Regions from separate parts of the Burkholderia sp. KL41 genome, predicted to be linked through region 4. Evidence: riboswitches for the same ligand, from Rfam matches in the RefSeq annotation. Region 4 holds a riboswitch; each other region holds the start of a gene.
The links. A riboswitch is a leader RNA that binds a small molecule or an ion and turns the genes downstream of it on or off. The one in region 4 is predicted to bind cobalamin.

Region 1 (4,205 bases), on a different replicon from region 4:
ACACCTGTGCCGTGTCATGCCGCATGATCGACCTCCGTCAGCGCGGGCAGCGGCGCATCGGCGTCCGTCATCACATGGCGGCGGCGCACGTCGCACAGCGCGTCGACCGCCATCCAGAAACCGACCACGCCGGCATCCGTCAGCGCGCGCATCCGGTAGTAGGCCGGCGCATCGGCCACGTGCCAGGTCAGCCACAGCGTGCTCGGCTGCCCCGGCACCGCGACGGGCGGCGACACCCAGTGGCCAGCCGCCGTCAGCCCGCGTGCCGCGTGGCCCGGCAGGTAGCGGTCGCGCAGCAGCGCAAGCACGTCGGGAATGCGCTCGGGCGCGAGCGTGATTTCGTCTACGATCTGGATCATTCGCGTGTCGTCCGTAGTCGTTCGTGACAAGGATCGGCGGCCGGCCTACGCCGTTCCGGCGAGGCCGCGGGTGGCCGGCGTGGATAGCATTCTTGCGTGGCGGCGATGAGCGGGCCCCTACCGGCCCGCTCACCGGCCCCTGTCGCAACGATCAGATCGGGAAACTCATGAAACAGCGCGCCATGCCGGCCCGCGGCCGTATCCTGCCGGGCCTCGGCGCGCGCCTGCTGAGCGAACTCACGCGCAGCGGCGCGCCGCCGGCCGACCGCGATGCGCAGCCACCTCGACCGGCGACGACACCGGGCGATTTCGTCGCGCTGTACCGCGACGCGATCGAGCGGCTCGAGGCGCGGGTCGCGCGCGGCGACGGTCACCCGCCGATGCGCAAGCGCGAAGTCGACCTGATGTGCCGCTGCCTGCTGAGTTGCGCAACGCTCGCCGACGCGATCCGCTGTGCGGCCGAGTTCTGCGAAATGCTGCAGCCGCGCGCCGGTCACCTGACGCTTGCGATGCGCGATGGGCGTGCGCTGTTCCGGATGGATTCGCTGCGGCGTACGCGCAGCCCGGCCGCGTGCCTGGTCGACCTGACCGGGCTGTTCTGCTACCTGCAGCTGTTCGGCTGGCTGATCGGGCAGCCGTTGCGGCCGACCGACGTGTGGCTCGGCCATCCGCGCCGCGACGACGCGATGCCACTGCTCGGACTGTTCAATGCGCCGGTTGAAGTGGGCCGCAAGACCTACGGTTTCGCGTTCGATGCGGCGCGGCTCGCGTGCCGCGTGATCCGGCAGCCGGCCGAGCTCGACGCGTTTCTCGTCGATTTTCCGTTTCGCCTGATCGATGCGGCACCGGCCGTCGTGTCGTGGACGCAGCAGGTGCGCGGTTTCCTCGATGCGGCGCTCGCGCACGAACAGGCGTTGCCGGCACTCGCCGAACCGGCCGCGTGGCTCGGGGTCAGCGAGGCGACGTTGCGGCGGCGGCTGATGGCCGAGCACACCGGTTATCACGCGCTGAAGGAGCAGTGTCTCGCCGAAGCCGCGCAACGCTGCCTGCGCGAATCGGACTGGCCGGTCGCGCGGATTGCCGCGCATCTCGGGTTCGGCGGCGAGGAGGCGTTTCGCCGCGCGTTCGTCCGGTGGACAGGGGTCGCGCCGAGCCGGTTCAGGCGCGATCGCACGGCGTCGAACCACCCTGTTTCATCAGACATGAAACGCGGCGCCGACGCATGAAGGAAAGGATTTCGAAAGGATTTGCCCGGCAATGACGTTTTTTCGCATCCCTGCGTCGCCGGATATTTGACGTAGCGGCGCGCACGCCATTACCCTTGCGCGCTGATGGTGCCCGGAGACGGGATCAAAAGGGAACGCAGGAGAGGCCATGCCTCGAATCTGCGGCTGCCCCCGCAACTGTGAGCGGTGAATTCGTGCCACTGCGTGCCACTGGGAAACCGGGAAGGCCCGCACGAATGACGACCCGCGAGCCAGGAGACCTGCCATCGACCCGAGGTCCAGGCAGCCGCACCGGGCGGGGTGTCCCGGAGCGCCAGGCACCGCCGTTGGCGGTCGCCCGCTGCATGGACGGCCCGACCTCAGGATCCGCCCGATGTCCATTGTTACCGCATCCGCTTCCGCACCGGAAGCGCCGCGCCGGCACGCCGCCGGCCTGCACGGCCCGCCCGCACGCACGTGCCGTCCCCCATCGACTGCGTCCGCCGGCGTGCGCCGCGCCGACGCCCGCGACACCGGCCTGCCCGGCCCGGTCGCGCGATAACCCGATCACCGATAACAAGACCGGTGCTGCCCGCCGCCCGCTCACGATCGACGCCAGCGCAGCCCGACGACAACGACAGCCTCATGAAGATTCGACACCTCCTTGCCACGTCCGCCGCGACCGCGCTCCTCTCGCCCCTCGCCCACGCCGCCGGCGACACCGCGGTTTCGCAACCGGCCCCGGCCGCCGAAGGCACCGACCTGCCGACGATCGACGTGACCGACACGCGGCGCCTGCCCGAGTCGTTCGACCAGCGTTATGCGACGACCCAGGTGCTCACGCGCACCGATCTCGACCGGCTGTCGCCGAGCGACCCGAGCATCACGCAGGCGCTTGCGACGCTGCCCGGCGTGACCGTCTCGCAGAACGGCGGCCCCGGTTCGTCCGCGTCGGTCAGCATCCGCGGCTCGTCGGCCAACCAGGTCGCCGTGTTCATCGACGGCATCCGGATCGGCTCGCCGACCACCGGCATCGCGCCGTGGGCCGACTTGCCGACCGAAGCGTTCGAACGTGTGGAAGTGATTTCGGGGCCGGCTGCCGCGTCGTTCGGCGCCAATGCGATGGGCGGCGTCGTGCAGCTCTTCACGCGCCGCGCCGCCAACCAGCCGAACCAGACGACCGTGTCGTTCGGCGGCGGGTCGAACAAGACGTTCGACACGCAGCTCCGCACGTCGGGCACGGTGCCGTCGACCGGGCCGCTCGCCGCGCTCGGCGGGCTCACCTACTCGCTCGGCCTGCGCTCGTACAACACGGCCGGCATCGACTCGACGCGGCCCGTGCTGCCGTACCATGAGGCCGGCCGCAACCCGTACCACGCGCAGGATCTCGATGCGCGCCTCGGCTACGCGCGCGACAACTGGTCGATCTCGACGTTCGCGCTGTATCACCGGTCCGATCTGTCCTACGACAACAGCGGTTATGCGAACCGCCAGCTCGATCATCAGCTGACGACCGGTATCGCGTTCCATCTCGACATCACACCCGACACGCAGCTCGACCAGTCGTTCGGTTATGCGAACGATCGCCAGTTCCTCTACGCGAGCGATCCGGCCATCCCGACCGACCAGATCAATTCGCAGCGCATCAGCACGTCGACGTCGTTGACGCATCAGGAACGCGGGTTCCACCTGTTCGGGCTGCCGCTGTCGGGCGAGACCAAGCTCGCCTACGACTTCACGCGCGAGCAGGCGTTCCTGCCGGTCGATATGCCGGGCGGCATACCGACGCGCAACGATTCCGCGTTCTCGCTGCATCAGTCGGCGACGCTCGGCAGCGTGACGATGTTCCTCGCGGGGCGCCATGAAATCATCGCCGGGCAGTCGGTGAATACGGGTAACGCGGCGCTGTCGTGGGCGATCACGCCGGTGTATACGGCGCGCGTGTCGTACGGCAATGCGTTCAAGCTGCCGACGTTCAACGACCTGTACTACCCCGGCTACGGCAATCCGGATCTCAGCCCGGAACGCAACACGTCGGTCGAGGCCGCGGTCGATGCGAACACGTCGTACGGTACGTTCACGGCCGCGATCTACGACACGCGGGTCACCAACCTGATCGCGTACAACCCGGCGACGTTCTCGCCGATGAACATCGGTCGCGCGCATATTCGCGGCATCGACCTGTCGTACAAGGGGACGATCGGCCGCTCGACGCCGGTGAGCGTCGCGGTCGGGATCCTCAATCCGCAGGACGAGACCAACGACTCCTGGCTCAGCCGCCGTCCGCGCCAGACGGTCAGCGTCAACATCGATCACACGTGGGATGAACTCCACCTGCATGCGTTGAGCACGGGGGCGTCGCTGCTTTACGGCGGCACGACGTTCGACGATCCGGCCAACTCGACCTATCTGCCGTCGTACCTGACGGTGGGCCTGCGCGCGTCGTACCGGATCAATTCGCACCTGACGGTGTCGGCGACGGTGTCGAACCTGTTCGACCGGCAGTACATGACCGCGTATGGATACAACACGCTTGGGCGGACGGCGTTCGGGAAAGTGAGTTACACGTTCTGACGGGTGATTGAGGAGACCTTGGCGCGGTGGGCGGCAAGGTCTCCCGTCGGGAAGCAGAGTTTGATGC
Region 2 (4,205 bases), 1.0 Mb from region 4:
CCGACGCGGTTCGCGAGCACGCCGTGAAACGGCAGCCCCGGCCGGAACCGGGCGAGCCCGAACGCGATCGCCGCGAACGTCTGCGCCATCGCCTTCGCGGAAATCACCGCGACGACCGGCACGCCGAACGCAGCCGCGAGGTCGGCACTGCTCGGCGTGCCGTCGAACAGCCCCATCACGCCTTCGATCAGGATCAGGTCGGCATCGCGTGCGGCATCGGCAAGCAATGCGCGGCAGCCGGCCTCGCCGACCATCCCGAGATCGAGCGCATGAACCGGGGCGCCGCTCGCGCGTTCGAGCAGCATCGGATCGAGAAAGTCGGGCCCGGTCTTGAACACGCGCACACGGCGGCCGAGCCGGCGGTGCAGCCGCGCGAGGCCGGCCGTCACCGACGTCTTGCCCTGGCCCGACGCGGGCGCACTGACGAACAGCGCGGGGCAGGCGGGCATGCTCAGAACTCCACGCCGCGCTGCGCCTTCACGCCTTGCTCCTTGTACGGATGCTTGACGAGCCGCATCTCGGTGACGAGGTCGGCCGCGTCGATCAGCGCATCGGGCGCATGCCGCCCGGTCACGACGACGTGGACCGAGTCGGGACGCGCGGCAAGCGTCGCGAGCACTTCGTCGAGCGGCAGGTATTCGTACTTCAGCACCGTGTTCAGCTCGTCGAGGATCACCATCCGGTAGTCGCCGCTTTCGATCATCCGGCGCGCCTCGTCCCAGCCCTTGCGCGCGGTCGCGATGTCGGCGTCGCGGTTCTGCGTGTTCCACGTGTAGCCGTCGCCCATCGTCACGAAATCGCACTCGGCAACCGCGCCGAGGAAGTCGCGCTCGGACGTGTGCAGCGCGCCCTTGATGAACTGCACGACACCGAGCCGCATGCCGTGGCCGAGCACGCGCACGGCCATGCCGAACGCGGCCGTGCTCTTGCCCTTGCCGTTGCCGGTGTTGACGATCAGCAGGCCCTTTTCGTTGACGGCGGCGGCCTGCTTCTTCTCGTGGCCCGCGCGGCGGCGTTCGGTCATCCGTTGATGGGATTCGGCGTCGGTTTTCATCGGATTCGTCCTGTCGAAAGAAAGCGAAACAAAGGGTTCAGAGCGGGCCGGCGAGTGCGACCGTCACGCCGTCCCGGATGGATTTGGGGCCCAGTAGCCGGCCGTGCGGCGCCGCGAGCTGCGCGCACGGCTCGGCCACGCCCGCGACGCCGAAGCGGGCGAGCGCGGCATCGGACGGGCCGCTCACGGCCAGTTCGGGGCGGCTCGCGAGTTGCGCCGCGTCGAACGCGACGAGCGGCCAGCCGCGTCTCGCGCACAGCGTGCGCAGCGCGCGTGCGCGCGCCTTGTCGGCGAGCGTGGCGACGAGCGCCGGTTCGGCAGCCGGGTACCGCATCAGCGCGACGCGGATCGCGGCATCGAGTTGCGCGGCCGTCACGTCCGCGCGGAAACCGACACCGATCGCGACGCGCATCATGTGCGGCTGCCGAGTGCGGCACGTACCGCGGGATCGTCGGCGAACGCCGCGACGCGGCCGATCACGACGATGGCCGGCGAGCCGATGCCGGTCGCGCCGACCTGTTCGACGAGCGTGTCGAGCGTCGCGAGCACGTGCCGCTGTTCGGGGCGCGTCGCGTTCTCGATCGCCGCGCACGGCGTGTCGCCGGGCAGGCCGCCTTCGCGCAGCGCGGCTGCAATCGTGTCGAGCCGGCGGATGCCCATGTAGACGACGATCGTCATGCGCGTGGCCGCGAGCGCGCGCCAGTCGGGTTCGTCGGCGCCCGCGCCGTGGCCCGTGACGAAGATCACGCCCTGCGCGTCGCCGCGCTGCGTGACCGGAATGCCCAGCGCGGCTGGTGCGGCGATGCCCGCCGTGACGCCGTTCACGACCTCGACTCGAAATCCCGCGGCGCCGAGCGCGGCCAGTTCCTCGCCGCCGCGGCCGAACACGAACGGGTCGCCGCCCTTGAGCCGTGCGACGCTGCGGCCCGCGCGCAGGTGCGCGAGCATCGCCGCGACGATCGCCTCCTGCGGCGTCGAGGCATGGCCGCCGCGCTTGCCGACGTGCTCGATGTGCGCGTCGGCGCGCGCATGGCGCAGCACGTCGGGGTTCACGAGATCGTCGACGAGCAGCACGTCGGCCGAGCCGATCGCGTGGACGGCCTTGAGCGTCAGCAGGTCGGCGTCGCCGGGGCCGGCGCCGATGAGCCACGCGCGACTCATCGGGCGCGGCACGGCGCGCACCGTGTCGAAACAGTGGAAAGGGGAAGGCGGGCGGCACATCGGCGGCCGGCAGACAGGCAACGCATAACGGATCGGGCGAAGCCCGCGCGAACGCGGGCGGAATGCGCACCCGATCCGTCCCCCGCGGATCGGGCGTTCGGCGAGCGTCGGGCTCGCCCCTTGCGTCGGCCGGTATCCGGGCTGGCCGCTTGCCAGGCCGCAGCCTTCCCGCCCGGTGGAAGGGCAGTGGCATCGTGGGCGGCATGGGCGCGTGCGCGGGGAAGCGCGTCGCGCGGGCGGCGTACCGTTGCGGGGACAGCACAGGCAGGGCGACGATCCGCCTCCTGTTTCCCGTTTAACTGCATGCACGGAATGCGCATGCGAGCACCGAACGCGGCGCATACGATAGCACAGCGCACCGGCGCAAACGCATGCGGGGTGGGCGCTCACCCGTCGTCGGTCTTTGCGACGCTCGGCGAACATGTCGCCGAGCAAATGAAAGCCATGCCCCGATCCCGCAAAGCGCGGCGGCGCACAGTCGCCAGGTGTTTCAAGTAAGGCTTCGGCAACCGCCCGCGCCTCCGGACGAGCCGGAACTGCCGCCGATGCCGCCGCGATTCGGGCCACAGACCGCGGCACCGGCCAGTGCGCCGGCGGCCGATGCGGCTCGATGCCGATTGCGAAACAGGTGCGATATACGCGATCGGCTCTTAGTCGCAGCGGGCTGCTTCACAAGCACCGCTTCGATTCCCGTAGCGTTTGCAGAATGCAGTACGACCACATCAGTACTTTCGCGACCGTTGCAAGAGGGGAATCCATCCCCTTCAGGGCAAACGGAAACAAGAGCGCCATCGACAGCCATACGGCGATGGCCACATACAATCGGACAATATTCATGGTCTGAACGAATGTGTCGCAGTGGTTTATCTCGATCATCGAAAACTGTCTGAAGCGGACAATCGAATATCGGCTGCGCAACGTCAATCATCCGAATCTCCAAAGAGAATGAACGTTTCTGCGCGCAACCCCACGCTGCACCTGCTGCGGCGCTGGCCTTGCGATTGCGGACAACGTGAACGGCCGTCAATTCTGAAAAACCGCTTCGGATGGCGAGTCGTACTGCTTCGCGCTCGATCCCGCACGGGTTGTCGGGTGCGTCAGACAGTCGAACGATTTCCCCGGCAAACCCGCGCCGGATCGCTGCCCGCCGGTTCATCCGGCCGGCCTGGCCGCTCGTCGCCTTGACGCTCCCGCCCCCGGCGCCTACACTCGCACGCGTTTTGGTGCTCGCGCGCGCCGCTCCGGCGCGCGCAGTTAAACGGGAAACAGGGAGCCTGCCTGCATCGCAGTCGAGCCAACCTGTGCTGCCCCCGCAACGGTAAGCGAACGCATCGTGCCCGCCGCGATGCAACGCCGCTTCGCCGCATGCCGCGCGCATGCGGACGACCGCCACTGGATGCCTTGCGCATCCGGGAAGGCGAAGCGGCGTGTTCGTCAGCCCGGATACCGGCCTAAACGTTGGGGTTCAGCGCCGCGGGGAGGCGGCGCATCGTCCACGGCCGCAGCGTGCCCGACACCCGAGCGTTTCCCGATTCCCGACGTCCGGCCGCCTGCGCGAGCGCGCATGTTCCGGTGCGACGAAGGGCCGGATCGCGCGGGGCCGCGCAGCGACGGCCGTGTTGGCATTCTTCATGTCGACCGTTCGCAAGGGAGCGTCATGCCCGATTCGCTGTTTCGCCTGTTCAACGACAGTCCGTCCGGGTTGCGCGGCAAGATCGTCGCGATCTATGCGCTGCTGATCGCCTTCAACGCAGGCGCGTGGATCTGGGCATTCGCCGCCTTCCACGGCCAGCCCGTGCTGCTCGGCACCGCGCTGCTCGCGTACGTGTTCGGGCTGCGTCATGCGGTCGACGCCGACCACATCGCGGCGATCGACAACGTCACGCGCAAGCTGATGCAGGAGGGCCGCAGCCCGCTCGGCGCGGGCCTG
Region 3 (4,205 bases), 990 kb from region 4:
CGCGACACGCGCGAAGATCAGCGCGCCGTGCGTGACGTCCGGATCGTCGCCGGCATCCTTGATCGTGCCGGCTTCCGCGCCGTCGGCCGTCGTCCGGCAGAACTCGAGCCGCATCATCACGCGCTGCCCCTTCGGCAGCACGATCTCGACCGCGTCGTCCGCATGCCCCGCGAGCAGCAGCCGCGCGGCGGCGAGCGACGTCGCGGTCGCGCAACTGCCGGTCGTGTAGCCGAAGCGTAGCGGCGCGGGCTGTTCGGGGGTCTCGTCGCGCATCACGCGTCCGTCGTATGCGTCGTGGCTGGCGATGCCGCCGTGCCGGCCGTGTCGACCGTGGCCGGCTTGCGCACGTCGTACAGCGTGACCGGCAGCGCCTGACGCCACGTGTCGAAGCGGCCGAGCGGCTCGGCATGCGCGAGCGACACGCGCGTGAGCGTGCCGCCGTGCGTCTCGCGCCATGCGGCGAGCGCCAGCTCGCCCTGCAGCGTGACCGCGTTCGCGACCAGCCGGCCGCCGGGTTTCAGCGATGCCCAGCACGCGTCGAGCACACCGGCCGCGGTCGCCCCGCCGCCGATGAAGATCGCGTCCGGCGCGGCGAGCCCCGCGAGCGCCTCGGGCGCGCGGCCCGCGACGAGTTGCAGGCCCGGCACGCCGAGCGCGTCGCGGTTGTGCTCGATGAAGCGCTGCCGCTCCGCATGCGCTTCGATCGCGATCGCGTGGCATGACGGATGCGCGCGCATCCATTCGATACCGATCGAGCCGCTGCCGGCGCCGACGTCCCACAGCAGCTCGCCGGGCACGGGCGCGAGGCGGCCGAGCGTCATCGCGCGCAGGTCGCGCTTGGTGAGCTGGCCGTCGTGGCGGTATGCATCGTCGGGCAGGCCGGGCGTGAGCGCGCGGCGCGGTGCGTCGGGGCCGGCCCGGCAGTCGAGCGCGACCAGATTGAGCGCGGCCGTTTCGGCGACGCGCCAGTCCTGCGCTAGCCCGTCGAGACGCCGCTCGAGCGGGCCGCCCAGATGCTCGAACACGCTGATGCGCGTCGGCCCGAAGCCGCGTGCGACGAGTTCGGCCGCGACGGCGGCCGGCGTCCGGCCGTCGGCGCTCAATACGAACAGGCGGCGGCCCGGCAGCAGGTGGCGCGCGAGCGCCGCAAGCGGACGGCCGACGAGCGAAACCGAGCCGACATCCTGCAGTGCCCAGCCGAGGCGGGCGGCCGCCAGCGACAGCGACGACGGCGCGGGCAGCACGCGCCATTCGTCAGGGGACAGCGAGCGCGCGAGCGTGGCGCCGACGCCGAACAGCATCGGGTCGCCGCTGGCGAGCACGCAGACGGGCGACATGCGCCGTGCAAGCACGCCCGCAAGGTCGAACGGCGACGGCCACGCTTCGCGCGCGGCCGGCAGCCGTGCGGGCAGCATGTCGAGATGCCGCTTCGCGCCGACGACGAGCGTCGCGTCGAGCAGCGCGCGGCGCGCGCTGCGGCCGAGCCCCGCGTAACCGTCGTCGCCGATGCCCACTACCGTCAGCCACGCCGTCATGCACCCTTCCCCATCGTTCGATTCCATCCCGTTTGTTGCGATGCGCGGCTGCCGGAGCGCCGCGCGTTGATTCGTTTCCATGCCGTGCGCATCGCCCGACGGCCGGTGCGGCACGGCCACGACGTCAGCCGAGCGGCACGCCGACGACAAACGTCAGCAAGGCCAGAACCATGCCGCCGATCGACGCGATCAGCAGCCAGCCGAGCAGCAGCCACATGAGCGGCCGCGCCCCGCTTTTCCTGTACAGGAGCGTGCCGCCCGCGACGATCGGCACGCCGAGGCCGGCGAGCCCGACATTCTTCGGCCACTCGGCCGACGGTGCAAGCGGGATCAGCAGGCATGCGAGCAGGACCCATGCGGGGATGGCCAGCAGGCCCAGTGCGATGCCCATGCCGAACAGTTCCGTCCTGCCGAGTTTCATGGCGGATGCCGGCGGTCGCCGATCTGATGTCGAGGCGCCAATCCTACCATTTGCGAGACAGCGCAAAACCGTCTGCGGCCATGCTGCGACGCGGTTGCGCGACGCACCGCCGATGCCGGATCGTCGCGAAAATCGGGTATCCTACGGCCGTTCGTTCGCCGGTGCCCTTCGGGGCCGAAGAGGGAACACAGGGCGCACCACGCGCCGCTGTGGCTGCCCCCGCAACTGTAGACAGCGAGCCGATCTCCCCCTCATGCCACTGGTTTCACCGGGAAGGCCGGGAGCCGGCGCCGACCTGTCAGCCAGGAGACCTGCCGGCCAGAAAGTGCGTGCGTGCCAGTCGGCGTCGGGCGGGGTGTACCGACGCGTTGGCCGCGGCGCGACACTGCCCCGGTACCCCGTGAGTTCCGCCCCCGATTCGATTCCTGCGTCGCCCGTCGCGCGCCCGTCGGCTTGCCCGGGGCTCGTGCGCGTGGTTGCGGCCGCCGACGGCGGGCTGTGCCGGATCAAGCTGCCGGGCGGCCGGCTCGATGCGCGTCAGGCGCGCGCGATCGCCGCCGCCGCGCGTGCCTGCGGCTCCGGCGCGATCGACGCGACCAATCGCGCGAATCTCCAGCTGCGCGGCATTCGCGACGGCGCGGCCGACGCGCTGATACGCGCGTTGCTCGACGCGGGCCTCGGCCCGTCCGTCGACGCAACCGCGGATGCCGTCGCCGATACCGCCGCGCTCGCCGCGAGCGACGACGTCCGCAACGTGATGCTCAGCCCGCTCGCCGGTGACGACCCCGCCGCCCTCGTCGACAGCCGCGCGCTCGCCGCGCCGCTCCTCGACATGCTGGCGCGCGAGCCGCGCCGTGGCGAGCTGTCGCCGAAATTCTCGATCCAGCTCGACGGCGGCGAATCGGTTGCGGCGCTCGATCATCCGCACGACATCTGGCTGGCCGCGTGGCGTCGCGGCGACGGTGCGGTACGCATCGCGGCCGGGCTGGCCGGCTGCCCGCCGGTCGCGCACGACGACCGACCGGCCTCGGTCGATGTCGCGCCCGATCAAGGTGTCGCGCTGGTCCGCGCGCTGCTGCTCGCGTTCCTCGATCTCGCGCCGGCGGACGTCACGCGAATGCGTGCCCTGCTCGCAACCTGCGGCGAACGCGCGCTGCTCGAGCGCGCGCAGCACTATGTGCCGTTCGCGCTTGCGGCCGATCCGGCGCTCGCCGGCTGGCGCCGCGCGCGCACCGATCCGGTGCTGCGTTTCGGCGTACACCCGTCGCGCGATGCCGCGCGCTGCCACGTCGGCGCGCAATTCCCGCTCGGCCGGCTCGACGCCACGCAACTGGAACGGCTCGCCGCGCTGGCCGAAACCGACGGCGACGGCACGCTGTCGATGACGCCCTGGCAAGGCGTGTTCATGCATCGCGTCCCGCGTGAACGCGCGCCGGCCACGCTCGATGCGCTGGCGTCGCTCGGCCTCGTCTGCGCGTCGTCCGACCCGCTGGCGTCGCTCGTCGCGTGCACCGGCAGCGCGGGCTGCGCGAAGGCGCGCGCCGACACGAAACACGACGCGCTCGCGCTCGCCGCGCGCATCGGCCATGCGGTCGACGTGCACCTGACCGGCTGCGAGCGCCATTGCGCGCTGCCGCATCCCGCGACGCACACGCTCGTCGCGGTTGCGCCCGCGCACTACGACCTTTACCGGCGCGATGCGGCCGCGGGCCTCGGCGCCCCGCTCGCGCGCCATCTGACGATTGACCAGGCCGCGGCCCGACTGACGGGCGCACGGCACAGCCAGGACACCACCGATGCTTGACTACATTCGCGACGGGCAGGAAATTTACCGCCAGTCGTTCGCGACGATCCGCGCCGAGGCCGACCTGTCGCAGGTTCCGCCCGACCTCGAGAAACTCGCGGTGCGCGTGATTCATGCGTGCGGGATGGTCGACGTCGTCTACGACCTGCGCTTCTCGGCCGGCGCCGGCACGGCGGGCCGCACGGCGCTCGCGGCCGGCGCGCCGATCCTGTGCGACGCGCGCATGGTCGCCGAAGGCATCACGCGCGCGCGACTGCCGGCCGGCAACCGCGTGATCTGCACGCTCGGCGAGCCGGAAGTGCCCGATCTCGCGCGGGATCTCGGCAACACGCGTTCGGCCGCCGCGCTCGAACTGTGGCGTCCGCAGCTCGCCGGCAGCGTCGTCGTGATCGGCAATGCGCCGACCGCGCTGTTCCACCTGCTCGACATGATCGACGCCGGCGCG
Region 4 (4,205 bases):
TCGGACAGCGGCAGCGGCGACGCGACGCCCGCATCGACGATCTCGAGCGTGCTCTGCGCGACGCCCGAGAACGCATTGATCGCCGCGCCGCCGGCGAGGAAATTCGCGACCATCTGTGCGGTCACCGCTTGCGGATAGGGGCTCACGCCTTCGGCGGCAATCCCGTGATCGCCGGCGAACACGATCATCACGGGACGCTGCACGACCGGCCGCTCGGTGTGCTGGATCAGGCCGACCTGCAGCGCGACTGCCTCGAGCTGGCCGAGGCTGCCGGGCGGCTTGGTCTTGTGGTCGATCACATGCTGCAGGCGCTTGCGCAGCACGTCGTCGAGCGGTGCGATCGCGGGCGGGAAGTGGGTCGGGGTCGTCATCGGGAAGCCGTGTCGTGGGCGCGGCGTGCACCGCGCATCGGAAAAGGAAACGTCATTGTCGCTCGGGCCACGCCGGCAGCAGCGCGTCGCGGCCGTTCTCGCGGATCAGCACGAGCGGATAACCGAACGCGTCGCTCGCGCGCTCGGGTGTCAGCACGTCGTGCACGGGGCCGGCCCACGCGTGGCCACGGCCGTCGAGCAACAGCGCATGCGTCGCGAAACGCCGCGCGAGGTTCAGATCATGGCACGAGAACAGCACCGCGCGCGGGCCCGCGTCGAGCCAGGCGGCCAGCGCGGTCAGGCAATCGATCTGGTGATGCAGGTCGAGATGCGCGAGCGGTTCGTCGAGCAGCATCAACGGCGCGTCCTGGCACAGCGTCGCGGCCAGCGCGACGCGCTGCCGCTCGCCGCCCGACAGCGACAGCACGTCGCGCGACGCAAGCGCGGTCAGGTCGAAGGTCGCCAGCGCGTCGCGCGCGGCCGCGCGGTCGCCGTCGCGCTCCCAGCCCCAGCCGCCGAGATACGGAAAGCGGTTGAGCAACACCGTATCGAACACGGTCGCGCTGAATGCGTCGTGCAGTTGCTGCGGCATCAGTGCGCGGCGCTGCGCGAGCTGCGCGGGCGGCCATGCGGAAAGCGGCCGGCCGTCGATCTCGACGTGTCCGCCGGCCGGCGGCTGAAGCCCCGCGAGGGTCGCAAGCAGCGTCGTCTTGCCTGCGCCGTTCGGCCCGGCGATGCACCAGATCTCGCCCGGACGGAACGCCTGCGTGAAGCTATCGAGCAGCGTGCGCGCGCCAGCCTTCAGCGTCAGGCCGACGGCCGCGCAGCTCATCTCGTCGCCGCTGGCGCGCAATGCGGCACGGGTCATCGCATCGGCCTCCTGAGCAACATCCACAGGAACACCGGCACGCCGATCAATGCGGTCATCACGCCGACCGGCAGTTGCGCGGGCGCGATCGCGGTGCGTGCGAGCAGGTCGGCGGCCATCACGCCACCGCCGCCCGCGAGCATCGCGGCCGGCAGCAACATCCGCTGGTCGTTGCCGAATGCGAGCCGCAGCGCGTGCGGCACGACGAGGCCGACGAAGCCGATCGTGCCGGCGGTCGTCACTGCGGCCGCGGCGGCCAGCGATGCGACGAGATAGATCCGCACACGCAGGCGCGCGACCGGCACGCCGAGCGCGAGCGCCGTCGCATCGCCGCGCAGCAGCACGTTCAGTTGCGGCGCGGCCGGCAGTGCGATGCACGCGGCCAGCAGCAGCGCGCCCCACGCGAACCACGGTGTGCTCACGCCGTTCAGGTCGCCCGTCAGCCAGAAGATGATGCCGCGCAGCCGCGCATCGGGCGCGAGCGACAGCAGCAGCGTGACGAGCGCGCCCCACCCCGCCGCGATCACGACGCCCGTGAGCAGCAGCCGCGGCGACGCATCGCGCGACTCGCCGCGCCCCAGCTCGCGGCGCGCGAGTCCGAGCACGAGCACGACCGACACGAGCGAGCCGGCGAACGCCGACACATCGACGAGCCACCATGCGCCGCCCGCGATCATCGCGACGAGCGCGAAGCCGGCCGCGCCGCCGGACACGCCGAGCACGTACGGATCGGCGAGCGGGTTGCGCAGCAACACCTGCAACAAAGAGCCGGCCAGCGCGAGCAGCGCACCGCACGCGAAGCCCGCGAGCGCGCGCGGCAGGCGCAGCGTGCGGACGATGTCGGCGAACAGCGCGTCGCCGCCATGCGGCACGAGCGACGCGAGCGCCTGCCACGGCGACATCGGTACGCTGCCGATCGACAGCGACGCGACGAACAGCAATGCGACCGCCGCGGCCAATGCGGCCCAGATCGCGGTGGCGCGCACGGCGCTCATGCGGCCCTCCGCGCGACGGACGACACTGCGCGCATCGGCGCGCTACCGCTGCGGGCCGGGCGCGACATCGGCGCAGTGCAGCGTGTTGCAGGCATACCCAAGCTCGTGATCCTTGCGGTCAGGTGGTCGACGCGCGCGACGACCTTCCGGTGGTCGCCCGGTTCGAGAACGTCATCAAGATGGCAGAAATCGGCGCCGCCGACGATTGGGGTCAGCATCGAAGATCAATCCCGTGAAGCACTGCACGCCCCGCTTCCCCGCAGGCCGCGCGTCACGAAGCCCGTGCGGGCTCCCCGCCTCGGCCGGTATCCGGGCTGGCGGCGGTCCGGCTCGCCTTCCCGCGCGAAGACGCGCAGTGGCCCGCGTCCGCATGCGAAACGTGCATGCGGAACGCGCCCGAGCCGGCCTGCGTCATGCAACGCGGCCGCTTACCGTTGCGGGGGCAGCGCAGGTTGGCGGCGTCCTGGCGGAGCCCGCGCCCTGCTTCCCGTTTAACCGCGCGTTGCACGCGCGAGCACCGAGGCGGCGCCAGTTTAGGAGCGGGTCGCACGAGCGTCAAGGAAGCATCCGGGCACGCACGTGACGCGCCGATTCGCGGCAAGAAGCAGGGGTGTTACGACTGGAAACGTTACAGATGTCGGTTTGCGCGTTATTCCGCGCTAAAATGCTGGGTCTTTAGAGGACGCAGCAAATGCTCAACGAACTCGAAACCCTATCTCAAAATATTGGCCGTCTGATTTCGCTGAACAAGCGCTATCACTCGGAACGGCTCGCGCTCGAGGAGCAGGTCGCGCAATTGCGCGCGGACGCGGACACGGTCCGCGCGGAACTCGCGCAACTGCGCGACGAACGCAATGCGCTCGCGGCCGAGCGCGACACGCTGTCGGCAAAGATCGACGACGCCCAGGTGAAACTGAACGCGATTCTCGAAAAGCTGCCGCGCTCGAAAAGTGCGGAGCAAGCCGACAACCAGCTCGACCTGCTGGATGCGCAGGCGCGTACGGATGGCGATGACGCGGCCAGCCACGGAGAACATGCATGAGCACCAAGCAGATCGAAGTCTCGATTCTCGGTCAGGCCTATCGGCTCGCCTGCTCGGCCGAGACCGAAGCGGCACTGCTCGAAGCGGTCGCGCGCGTCGACGCCGAAATGTCGAAAATCCGCTCGAACAGCTCGGTACGCGGCACCGATCGCATCGCCGTGATGGCGGCGCTGTCGCTCGCTTCCGAATTGCTGCGGCTGCAAACGAGCGTGCGGCACGGTGAAGCATTTCCGGCGGAGGAAATCCGTCGTACAATGCACCAGATGAATGAACAGCTCGGCGCGGTGCTCGCACAGCACGAGACGCAGTAACGTTTTAATCGATGCGTCGATTCCCCTTGATCTCGGCGATCAACGGTGGTCAAATTGGCGCATCGAATCACAGTTCAGTCAGCTTCCCTGCCTGGTTCGCCAAGGTCATATATTCCTTGAACCAATGCCATGTGCACGGTTGCGGAAATTTGTAGCACGGGCGCGCGCGTCACTCTGTCTGATGTACCCGAAGTGCTGCTAACTGCGACCAATTCTGAACCTCAGGTTCAGGATGCCGGCCTAGCGGCCAAGGCGGGGGCCTATCCAACGGCATCGGGCGAAGCCCGGTGCCGTTTTCTTTTGTAGCAGCCTCTTTCTGCGTCGATCACGATCCATGCAATACTGGCTGATGAAGTCCGAACCGGACGAAGCAAGCATCGACGATCTCGCCAACGCACCGCAGCGCTCGCTGCCGTGGACGGGCGTGCGCAATTATCAGGCGCGCAATTTCATGCGCGACACGATGAAGATCGGCGACGGCGTGCTGTTCTATCACTCGAGCTGCCCCGAGCCGGGCATCGCGGGCCTCGCCGAAGTATCGTCGACACCCTACCCCGACCCCACGCAGTTCGATCCGAAAAGCCCCTATTACGATCCGAAGTCGACCCGGGAAGCGCC

Region 1: it holds a riboswitch for cobalamin, as region 4 does, so the genes downstream of both, PQB87_RS25600 (TonB-dependent receptor domain-containing protein) here and PQB87_RS13815 (hypothetical protein) in region 4, are expected to answer to the same signal.
Region 2: it holds a riboswitch for cobalamin, as region 4 does, so the genes downstream of both, cobA (uroporphyrinogen-III C-methyltransferase) here and PQB87_RS13815 (hypothetical protein) in region 4, are expected to answer to the same signal.
Region 3: it holds a riboswitch for cobalamin, as region 4 does, so the genes downstream of both, cobG (precorrin-3B synthase) here and PQB87_RS13815 (hypothetical protein) in region 4, are expected to answer to the same signal.

Annotation. Positions count from the first base shown of each region.
Region 1 is NZ_CM174447.1:1,805,465-1,809,669, reverse strand. It holds gene PQB87_RS25615 (Dabb family protein) at 1-25, opposite strand, end outside; gene PQB87_RS25610 (hypothetical protein) at 15-359, opposite strand; gene PQB87_RS25605 (helix-turn-helix transcriptional regulator) at 527-1,585, shown strand; cobalamin riboswitch at 1,675-1,867, shown strand; gene PQB87_RS25600 (TonB-dependent receptor domain-containing protein) at 2,210-4,138, shown strand.
Region 2 is NZ_CM174446.1:1,913,675-1,917,879, forward strand. It holds gene PQB87_RS08880 (cobyrinic acid a,c-diamide synthase CobB) at 1-449, opposite strand, end outside; gene cobO (cob(I)yrinic acid a,c-diamide adenosyltransferase) at 452-1,054, opposite strand; gene PQB87_RS08890 (cobalamin biosynthesis protein) at 1,092-1,469, opposite strand; gene cobA (uroporphyrinogen-III C-methyltransferase) at 1,466-2,275, opposite strand; cobalamin riboswitch at 2,386-2,623, opposite strand; cobalamin riboswitch at 3,480-3,744, shown strand; gene PQB87_RS08900 (HoxN/HupN/NixA family nickel/cobalt transporter) at 3,933-4,205, shown strand, end outside.
Region 3 is NZ_CM174446.1:1,942,804-1,947,008, reverse strand. It holds gene PQB87_RS09025 (cobalt-precorrin-5B (C(1))-methyltransferase) at 1-273, opposite strand, end outside; gene cbiE (precorrin-6y C5,15-methyltransferase (decarboxylating) subunit CbiE) at 273-1,535, opposite strand; gene PQB87_RS09015 (hypothetical protein) at 1,660-1,956, opposite strand; cobalamin riboswitch at 2,099-2,289, shown strand; gene cobG (precorrin-3B synthase) at 2,357-3,760, shown strand; gene PQB87_RS09005 (precorrin-8X methylmutase) at 3,753-4,205, shown strand, end outside.
Region 4 is NZ_CM174446.1:2,934,903-2,939,107, forward strand. It holds gene cobT (nicotinate-nucleotide--dimethylbenzimidazole phosphoribosyltransferase) at 1-371, opposite strand, end outside; gene PQB87_RS13805 (ABC transporter ATP-binding protein) at 424-1,239, opposite strand; gene PQB87_RS13810 (FecCD family ABC transporter permease) at 1,236-2,234, opposite strand; gene PQB87_RS13815 (hypothetical protein) at 2,231-2,452, opposite strand; cobalamin riboswitch at 2,518-2,771, opposite strand; gene PQB87_RS13820 (hypothetical protein) at 2,926-3,276, shown strand; gene PQB87_RS13825 (cell division protein ZapA) at 3,273-3,587, shown strand; RNA gene ssrS (6S RNA) at 3,669-3,850, shown strand; gene PQB87_RS13835 (EVE domain-containing protein) at 3,922-4,205, shown strand, end outside.